Regions from separate parts of the Cobetia sp. 5-11-6-3 genome, predicted to be linked through region 3. Evidence: predicted binding sites of a transcription regulator. Region 3 holds the regulator's gene; each other region holds the start of a gene.

Region 1 (3,257 bases), on a different contig from region 3:
TCACCGCGCGAGACGCCTTCGGTACCCAGCAGCAGCTTGAGGAAGGTGGTCTTGCCGCAACCGGAGGCGCCGACCAGGGTGATGAATTCCCCGGCCTCGACGGTCAGGTTCATGCGTTCCAGCACGACCTGCTGGCCGTAGTGCTTCTCGAGACCCTTGGCGTGGATCAGGCTCATGATTGGCTCTCCTCAGCGTGGTACCAGGGGAAGGCGCGGGTCGAGACGAGCACCAGCAGACGGTCGAGCAGGAAGGCCAGCAGCGTGATCCAGGCCACGTAGGGCAGGATGACGTCCATCGCCAGATAGCGGCGCACCAGGAAGATGCGATAGCCAAGGCCGTCCTGGGCGGCGATGGCTTCCGCGGCGATCAGGAACAGCCAGGCGCTGCCGAGTGCCAGACGCGTGGCGCTCAGAAGGCGCGGGGTCAGCTGGGGCAGCAGCACGCGGGTCAGCACCTGCCAGGAGCTGGCGCCCAGGGTCTGGGCCTTGATTAGCTGCTCATCGGGCAGGCGCAGGGCCTGATTCTGCAGGTCGCGAATCAGGAAGGGCGTGATGCCGATGACGATTAGCGCGATCTTGGCCAACTCACCCGTCCCGAAGGCGATGAACAGGATCGGCAGGATCGCCATCGGCGGAATCAGGGACAGCACGGTGATCAGCGGGGACAGCTTGGCGCGCAGCAGCGGCAGGCCGCCGGTGAGCAGGCCGACGCTCAGGCCGATCAGCGCACTGATCAGCACGCCGGCCAGCAGGCGTTCGAGGCTGGCGAAGGTGTCGGTCCACAGCGGCAGGTCACCGGTGCGCACGTTGACCTCGGTGGCCAGCTTGGCGAAGGACTCGCCCATGGACGCGAAGGACGGCAGCAGGCGGTCGTTGGGGTTGTCGAGCAGTCGCTGGTTGGACTGCACGATGTAGAGGATGGCCAGCAGCGCGAAGGGCAGGCCACCGAGCAGCCAGCGGCCACCACGGGAGGGTGTCAGATTGATCAGGCGTTTCATGCGCGGGCTCCACGGGTGCGAACGAGGGTGCGGTCGAGGGAGGCGGTCGGTTCACCAGCCACAGAGACAGCTTTCCTGCGGCTGGTATGCGGCATCCACTGCGTGGCGTTACTGGCTATCGGCCAGTGCGGCGGTGTAGCTCGGGTCGAAGCGCAGCATCACGTTGCCCTCATTGCCGACGATGCCGGCAGGCGTCTCGATACCGATGAAGCCGGCATCCGGCGCGCCTTCGCCCAGCAGCCCCTGCGCGAAGCTGAAGTCGGCGATGTGCTGCATGGTGTCCTTGAGGCTCGGGTCATTGAAGGCGCTGACAGCCTCTGACGGAGTGAAGTACATGTGGGTCGCGGCCAGCTGGGACTGATAGCCGGCGAGGTCCGTGCCTGCGGCATCGGCCATCTGGGTCAGCGCGGCTTCGTCACCGGCCTTCATCTTCTCCATCACTTCATACCAGGCGCCGACGAGGGCATGGCCGAAGTCCGGGTTGTCTTTCAATGTCTGGGTATTGACGACCATCAGGTCGAGAATCTCGCCGGGAATATCGCTGGAATTGAAGACTTCGGTGTAGCCGGGCATGTCCTTGAGGGTGGCCAGCTGTGGGTTCCAGGTGACCACTGCCTGAGTATCCGGGTTGCTGGCCAGCGCGACGATATCGGCATCGCCGGTATTGGTGGTGGTGAGGTCGCGCTCGCTCATGCCGACGCTGTCCAGTGCGCGTGCCAGCAGGTAGTGGGAGACACTGAACTGCACCAGATTGACCTCACGGTCCTTCAAGGACTCGATGGAATCGCCGTCGCGTACCATCACGCCATCATTGCCATCGGAGTAGTCGCCCAGAATCAGCGCGGTGGAATCGACACTGCTGGCGGCGGGGAGGGTGAGGGCGTCCATGTTGGTCATGGCGCAGCCATCGACATTGCCGGAGGTGTACTGATTGATGGACTCGACGTAATCGTTGACCTGTACCACATCGATATTGATGTCGTACTTCTTGGCCCACTTGTCGACGATGCCCTGGGTGTCCGCGTATTCCCACGGCATCCAGCCGGCATACACCGACCAGCACACGCTGAAGGAATCCTGCGCCATGGCCTGCGGGCTCAGCGATGCGCCAAGCAGCAGAGCGCCGGCCAGCGCAGCACGTCTGGAAGCGTTTCTGGAAATGGTAGATGAAGCAGATGAGACAGCAGCGGATGACACCTGGGCGCTGGCATCCGAGGGGGAAGTCGTAGACGGGGAAAGGCGAGTGGGCTGGGTCATTGTCGTTATCTCCGGCGGAAAAAGTGAGAGGCGCCGACCTTTTCAGGCGTTGCGTCTCCCGGGCTTTTGTCCCGCCGTGTAACCCCCAGCTTGGAGGTCGAGTGCTCTCGGACCAGTCGTGACGGCCATCAGCCAGTCACCGGAACCCTAGCGCTCCATTGGTGTAGATTTTCGATTGTTGTATGCCTATCGGTGCCTCGCTGAATGTCTAGCAGGAAGTGTGCCGGAGAGGAATTGTATATATAAATCAATGATATATAAGGTTTTGTGCAAGATGGGCAAGTAAATCGGAATCCTGCATTGCACCAATTTGACGAATTTCTCCCTTTCTTGCACCTCGGTGAAGTCAGTCGAGAGTGAGTGCTATCCAGTGGCCAGTGAGAGAAATCCAGAGATATTTTTGATGCACAGTTGGTTGTTTTTATAATATCGTATAGATAATATGTGGTTATACTAAATAATAGATGGATAAATTGTGGATAAAGGTAAACTCAAAGGCTTGGTAGGCGACTTATATAATATTGTTAATGAGCTGGAAGAAATGTTCCCCGGACGGCATTTTACGCCAGATGGCCATATGGTAGGGAGTCTAGGAGAGTGTCTAGTTGCCAATGCTTATAATCTAGAACTTTTGACTGCTTCCAACAAAGGGTATGACGCTATCGCCAAGTGCGGTACCAAGATCGAAATCAAGGCAACACAAGCGAAATCGGTTGCATTTCGCAGTGAGCCCGAGCATGCAATTGTGATCAAGATTTTACCCGATGGTAGCTTTGAAGAAATCTATAATGGCCCGGGGTCGTTAGTCTGGCAGCAGTTTGCTGAAAAGAAATTACCTAGTAACGGGCAGTATCAGATTTCTCTTGCAAAACTGAAAGTGATGAACAAGTCAGTACGTTTTGAAGAGCGTATAAGGCCGTAATATAAATGCATTATGCATATGTCAACCTTCTATGAGTAGTTGATCATGGCACTTTCACAGATGCAAATCATCCAATCCTTG
Region 2 (3,257 bases), on a different contig from region 3:
GGCGGGAGTACCTTTCGAGAGTCCTTCTCAATCACCTGGACTGGGTGTGAGGCAAGAGGCCTCCTCGACGTCACGTCGAGGAGGCCTCTTGCGTCTTGCGTTCGCAATGCGTCCTGCCACTTCACCCGGTTGTCACTGCAGGTCTTGCAGTGCCCGACATGGTGCGTGTGCTCAGCCGCGCGCCAGTCGCTTGGCCTTTTCCGGGTCATCGAAGGGCAGGGAATGGCTGATGGCCGAGAGGCTGGTCTCTCCGTCAGTGCCGGTCTTGAGGGTCAGCGGGGTGCCATGCTCGGCATAGCCGGGTTCGAGACGTGCCAGCGCCATGGAGCGATCGCTCAGGCGCGAGTACATGCCTTGGGTGATGACACCGACACACTTGCCGTCGGCGTAGATCTTGTCACCGATCTGGGCGACGTCTTTCGAGTCCAACAGCACGCCATAGACCTTGACGCGCTCCTTGCCCTGCAGCGCGAAGTGTTCGCTGGCGCCACGGAATTCGGTCTTGCCCGGCGAGACGGTGAAGTCCAGGCCCAGCTCCCACAGGGTGTCGCCCACCGGCTGGTCGGGATACGGGTAGGTTTCGGAATTGTCCGCCGGGTAGAACAGCAGGTGGCTCTCGACCCGCAGCCAGTCAAGGGTGCCAAAGCTGCACGGCTTGATGCCCATGTCGGTGCCATCTTCGAGAATCTGTTCCCACAGAGAGGGAGCGTCCTTGGCCTTGCAGAAGATCTCGTAGCCACGCTCGCCGGTGTAGCCGGTGCGCGAGATCATCACGTGGTAGCCGAACAGCTGGGTCTGCAGATGGTGGAAGTAACGCAGCTCACGGATGCCCGGCACATGACGCTCCAGAAAATCCACCGCGACCGGCCCCTGCAGTGACATGTCATGCATGTCGTCATCGAAGGTCAGGCTGACGGCGCGCCCCAGGGCACTCTTGGCCAGCATTTCATTCGCGGTGCCCGTGCCGTGCACCACGAGGTAGGAGTTCGGCGCCAGACAATAGACGATGCAGTCGTCGACGAACTTGCCGGCCTCATTCAAGACGCTGGCGTACACCGATTTGCCTGGATACAGCTTGGACATGTCCCGCGTGGTGACGTAATCCAGCACGGCCTGGGCGTGCGGGCCATTGCAGTGGATCTTCTTGAGCCCCGAGACATCCATCAGACCGGCGCGGGTGCGGATGGTCTCGTGGTCATCGGCCGTGTCCGAGACGGCGTAATTCCAGGCGGTGCCCATGCCATTCCAGTCTTCAAGCTCCGCGCCCAGCTTGCGGTGTTGTTCGGCCAGTGCCGAGATGCGCCATGAATTCGCCATGCGTCCCTTTCTCCTGTGAGTCGTGCTGCCTAGCGTAAGTGGGTGGTGCCGTAGTCCTGCTGGTGCTGGCGAAGATGGCGCGCAAGACGCGCATTCGCCGCAGGAGGTGTTGTTGTTCTGTTGCCTCTTCAGGCGCCTATTCAGGCGCTTCACAAGGGCTTGTGCCTGCTGCTTGCCTTGCCTGATCGCATGAGTGTCGATTCTTGAAAGGAAAGAAACATTCCTCATGGTTAAGCAAGGGGCTTGCCAATTCCGTCAAAGGCCATGGACACGGCAACCCTTGAGCGGGTCAGGCGCTGATTGGCAGCACGAATTCGGGCGTGAATATCAGCGCTTTGCGTCATGCTGGTGCGAAGAGGGGGCTTTGGGCGCCGAAATGATGCCTATTTCGAGAAACGGGCAGGATTTCACTCAGGATCACCTGACGTTTCCGGTGAGGTAAAACGCCTATGGAAAATAAATTTCCATACAAAACAGGAGGTTGATGAAAAGTTAAGGGCGACAGCTGACGAAATGGCATGCTGCATGCTTTTCTTTGAGGGAAATAAAGTTGACCAGCAGGAATCACAAAAACTCGTTTCATCCGCTATCTTGGCGTGGCGTGTCACCACAAGGGGTCAGGTTTCCCGGGGTGGCAGACAGTGTCGAGGGAGATGGAACCCGGTCCGCTCTCAGAGGAAACCCAGATGTCACCCGAAAAGGCGCAACAGTTCATCAAGGATCACGATATTCGCTACTTGCTGGCGCAGTTCGTGGATATTCATGGCGCTGCCAAGACCAAGTCCGTGCCGGCCAATTGCCTGATGGATGTGGTCGAGAAGGGCGCCGGCTTTGCCGGCTTCGCCGTCAGTGGTCTCGGCATGTCGCCGGAGGGGCCGGACTTCATGGCGCGGGGTGATCTGAGCTCGCTGTGCCTGGTGCCGTGGCAGCCTGGCTATGCGCGCATGGCCTGTGATGGCTACGTCAATGGGCAACCGTTCGCCAACGACAGCCGTGTGGTACTGCTCAAGCAGCTGGAGCGCCTGAAGGAGAAGGGCTGGACACTCAATAGCGGGCTGGAGCCGGAATTCTCGCTGTTCCGCCGCGGGGAAGCGGGTGAGCTGTTGCCGGTGGATGAGAGCGATACCCTCGCCAAGCCCTGCTACGACTACAAGGGTCTGTCGCGTTCGCGTGAATTCCTCGAACGGCTGGTCGAATCGCTGCAGGCGGTGGACTTCGACGTCTATCAGATCGATCACGAGGACGCCAATGGCCAATTCGAGATCAACTACACCTACAGCGATGCGCTGACCTCGGCAGACCGCTTCACCTTCGTGCGCATGGCTGCCGGCGAGATCGCCAATGATCTGGGCATGGTGTGCTCCTTCATGCCCAAGCCGCTGGCGGACCGCCCGGGCAACGGCATGCACTTCCACCTGTCCGTGTGTGATGACACCGGCCGCAACCTGTTCGGCGATGACTCCGATTCCCAGGGCATGGGCCTGTCGCCGCTGGCGTATCACTTCCTCGGCGGTCTGCTGGCGCATGCCCCGGCGCTGTGTGCCTTTGCCGCGCCGACCGTCAATTCCTACAAGCGTCTGGTCGGCGGCGGCAGCACCAGCGGCGCGACCTGGGCGCCGGTCTTCATCGCCTACGGGGACAACAACCGCTCGGCCATGGTGCGTGTGCCCTACGGTCGCCTCGAGTTCCGCCTGCCGGACGCCGGCTGCAACCCCTATCTCGTGCACGCCGCCATCATCGCCGCGGGGCTGGATGGCGTGGCGCGCAAGCTGGATCCGGGCACGCCCCACAACATCAATCTCTACTCGCTGACCCCGAGCGAATGCGCCGAGAAGGGCATCGAGACGCTGCCGCAGAATCTCTCGCTGGCCATCGATGCGCTCGAGGCGGACAGCATTCTGCGCGAGAGCCTGGGCGAGGGGATCTGCGCCGAGTTCATG
Region 3 (3,257 bases):
AAGGCCTACAAGGGTCGCAAGGTCGTCAAGGACATCTCGCTGGAAATCCGCCAAGGTGACATCGTAGGCCTGCTGGGCCCCAACGGGGCCGGCAAGACGACCTCGTTCTACATGATCGTCGGCCTCGTGCGCTCGGATGCCGGTAGCGTGACCATCGATGACCACGACCTGTCCGGCGCCGCCATGCATCAGCGGGCTCGCGCCGGCATCGGCTATCTGCCCCAGGAAGCCTCGATCTTCCGCAAGCTCTCGGTGTCCGACAACATCATGGCGATCCTCGAGACGCGCAAGGACCTGGATCGCAACGGACGCAAGGCACGCCTGGAGGAGCTGCTCAACGAGTTCAGCATCACGCATATTCGTGACAGTGCCGGCATGAGCCTTTCCGGCGGGGAGCGCCGCCGCGTGGAGATCGCTCGCGCACTGGCCACCGAGCCGGACTTCGTGCTGCTCGATGAGCCGTTTGCCGGCGTGGACCCCATCTCGGTGGGCGAGATCAAGAGCATCGTGCGCCAGCTGCGCGACCGCGGCATCGGGGTGCTGATCACCGACCACAACGTGCGCGAGACACTCGACATCTGCGATACCGCCTACATCGTGGGCGATGGTCAGATCATCGCGCATGGCGACGCCGACACCATCCTCGCCAACCAGCAGGTGCGTGATGTCTACCTGGGCCATGAGTTCAAGCTCTAGCCCGAGAGTGCCGTCAGCCTGGTGAGTGCCGTCCGACCTCTTCTGCTCTCACCAGCACCCTCCACCACCCGCCACTTCCTGCTTCACTGTCGGGGCCTCGTTCCCCGCCCCCTCACGCAAGCGCCTCGACATGCGCTTGCGTAATCTCCCCGTGAACCCTCCTGCTCTGCCACACCTCACTCGAATGCATGACGTCCATACCACCTTGGTGGCAACATGGCATGCAAGTTGCTTGAATATTCTCGACTGCCCCTTGTCAGTGCCCCGACCCACGGTATAGCGTAGATGCACGTTCCTTTGCCGTGAATGACAGACCCCATGAAACCCACCTTGCAGCTTCGACTCGGCACTTCCCTGACCATGACCCCGCAACTTCAGCAAGCGATCCAGCTGCTGCAGTTGTCGACGCTGGACCTGCGTCAGGAGATACAGCAGGCGCTCGAGTCAAACCCCATGCTGGAGCTTGACGAGGAATACGAGTCGCTGGATGTCGCGGAGACACAGGACAAGAGCGAGATCTCCACCTCCGAGACCAACAGCGAGATTCCTGAAGAATACCCTCTCGACAGTGACTGGTCGGACCTCTACCAGGACCACGCAGGCAGCCTGACCAGTTCCGGCAGCGGAAGCTCGAGCGAGGACGGGCCGGACTTCGATCGCAACACCAGTGTCGAAAGCCTGCAGGACCATCTGCGCTGGCAGCTGGCGATGACGGACCTCGATGCGCGTGAACGGCAGATGGCGGAGAGTCTGATCGATGCGGTGGATGGGGCCGGCTACCTGAGCATGAGCCTGGACGAACTGGTCGATGGCCTGCGAGGTCAGGGACTGCCCGGCCTCAAGGCGTCGGAACTCGAGCAGGTCCTGCTGCGCCTTCAGCAGTTCGATCCCACCGGTGTGTTCGCTCGAGACCTGCGCGAATGCCTGCTGCTGCAGCTGGCCCTGCTGCCGGACGATCTGCCATTGCTGGCCCAGGCCCGCCGTCTGGTGCGGCAATTCCTCGAGGCACTGGGCAATGACGATCGCAAGCTGCTCAAGCGTCGCCTGAGCCTGGATGATGATGAGCTGGATCACGTCATTCGTCTGGTACGGGCGCTCGACCCGCGCCCGGCGTCCGCCTGGGGCGAGCCTGCCAGTGATTACGTCATCCCGGACCTGCTGGTCCGTCATACGCGTCACGGCTGGCAGGTCGAGCTCAACCCGGAAGCGCTGCCCAAGCTGCGTATCCAGCCGGAATATGCCGCCCTCATCAAGCGGGCCGACAAGTCCGCGGACAACACCTTCCTCAAGGACAATCTTCAGGAAGCCCGCTGGCTGATGAAGAGCCTGTCCTCACGCAACGACACCCTGCTCAAGGTGGGCCGCGAGATCATGGCGCGCCAGATCGACTTCCTCGAGCAGGGGGAAGAAGGCATGAAACCGCTGATCCTTGCCAACATCGCGGAAGTGGTCGAGATGCACGAATCCACCATCTCGCGGGTGACCACCCAGAAATATATCCACACCCCGAGAGGCGTGTTCGAACTCAAGTTCTTCTTCTCGAGCCAGGTGGGTGGCAGCGGCAACGGTGACGCGCACTCCAGCACCGCGATCCGTGCGCGCATTCGCAAGCTGATCTCGGAAGAACCGGCGCGCAAGCCATTGTCCGACTCACGCCTGGTGGATCTGCTGGCCAGTGATGGCATCGAGGTAGCGCGCCGGACGGTCGCCAAGTATCGCGAGGCCATGGGCATCCCCTCCTCCAGCGAGCGCAAGCGCTTGGCGTGAGTCTCGACAACGGATACCCGCAGGCCAGCGGGCTCCACACGTCGGAGCGCTGAAGCTCGCCCCCTTGCACCTGCCATCCTGGCATCATCTGCCAATCGGTCGTCTGAATACCGGTTGGCAATGCCTGTCCTTGCGACTGCGTGAGTGACTTCACGCCCCCAATTGCCTATTTTTCCAGCCACTTTTCTCCAGAGTGCTTTCTTTTTCTCTCACATCCCACGGACAGATAGCCAGGTGTCCCCACCGACTCCTGCCACACGAACGTCGACGTAAATGCTGACATTGGCCACAAACGGCCGGTTTCTCGAGCCCCATTCCGTCCGTGATGCGAGGCGATGCTCATGAAGAACCTGCTGATATCCCTCGCTGGGTTGAAGACAAGCCTTGCCCCACGATGCAGCGCAGCGTTGATCTTTGTTCAAAGCTTGGGCATTGTCGGGGTAGACGCTCGGTACACCGGCACCGCCGCTCTCGCCAGCAGATGATCGCCACGAGACCATGGCCGGAGTCAGAAAGTGGCCGCGCGTTCAATCAGGGTTTGCTCGCAGTCAAAAAGGGTTACAATTCAAAGGCAACCCGCTGGATAAAGGAGCGTGTCCATGCAAGTGAATATCACCGGGCATCATGTGGAACTCACCGATCCTCTCCGCGATTATGTCAACGAGAAGCTCGCTCGCCTCGAACGGCATTACGACAACATCACCAATGTTCAGGTGACACTGTCGATCGAGAAGGAACGCCAACAGGCTGCCTGCACCCTGCACGCCGCTGGCGCCGACCTCCATGCCCTGGCA

What was found. The regulator sigma-54, encoded in region 3, starts transcription at its own class of promoters, with help from an activator protein. The targets are predictions, from matches to a motif close to TGGCACNNNNNTTGCTNT.
Region 1: a site for sigma-54 is predicted at 2,110-2,127, ahead of HXS66_RS14135 (putative urea ABC transporter substrate-binding protein). Genes of this name have one in related genera too.
Region 2: a site for sigma-54 is predicted at 1,549-1,566, ahead of HXS66_RS13140 (aminomethyltransferase family protein). Genes of this name have one in related genera too.

The regions. Positions count from the first base shown of each region.
Region 1 is NZ_BLWJ01000008.1:235,360-238,616, forward strand. It holds gene HXS66_RS14125 (ABC transporter ATP-binding protein) at 1-176, opposite strand, end outside; gene HXS66_RS14130 (ABC transporter permease) at 173-997, opposite strand; gene HXS66_RS14135 (putative urea ABC transporter substrate-binding protein) at 1,106-2,083, opposite strand; guanidine-I (ykkC/yxkD leader) riboswitch at 2,308-2,416, opposite strand; gene HXS66_RS14140 (hypothetical protein) at 2,730-3,176, shown strand; gene HXS66_RS14145 (hypothetical protein) at 3,222-3,257, shown strand, end outside.
Region 2 is NZ_BLWJ01000007.1:206,931-210,187, reverse strand. It holds gene HXS66_RS13140 (aminomethyltransferase family protein) at 172-1,317, opposite strand; gene glnT (type III glutamate--ammonia ligase) at 2,004-3,257, shown strand, end outside.
Region 3 is NZ_BLWJ01000001.1:798,803-802,059, forward strand. It holds gene lptB (LPS export ABC transporter ATP-binding protein) at 1-696, shown strand, start outside; gene HXS66_RS03350 (RNA polymerase factor sigma-54) at 1,015-2,463, shown strand; gene hpf (ribosome hibernation-promoting factor, HPF/YfiA family) at 3,063-3,257, shown strand, end outside.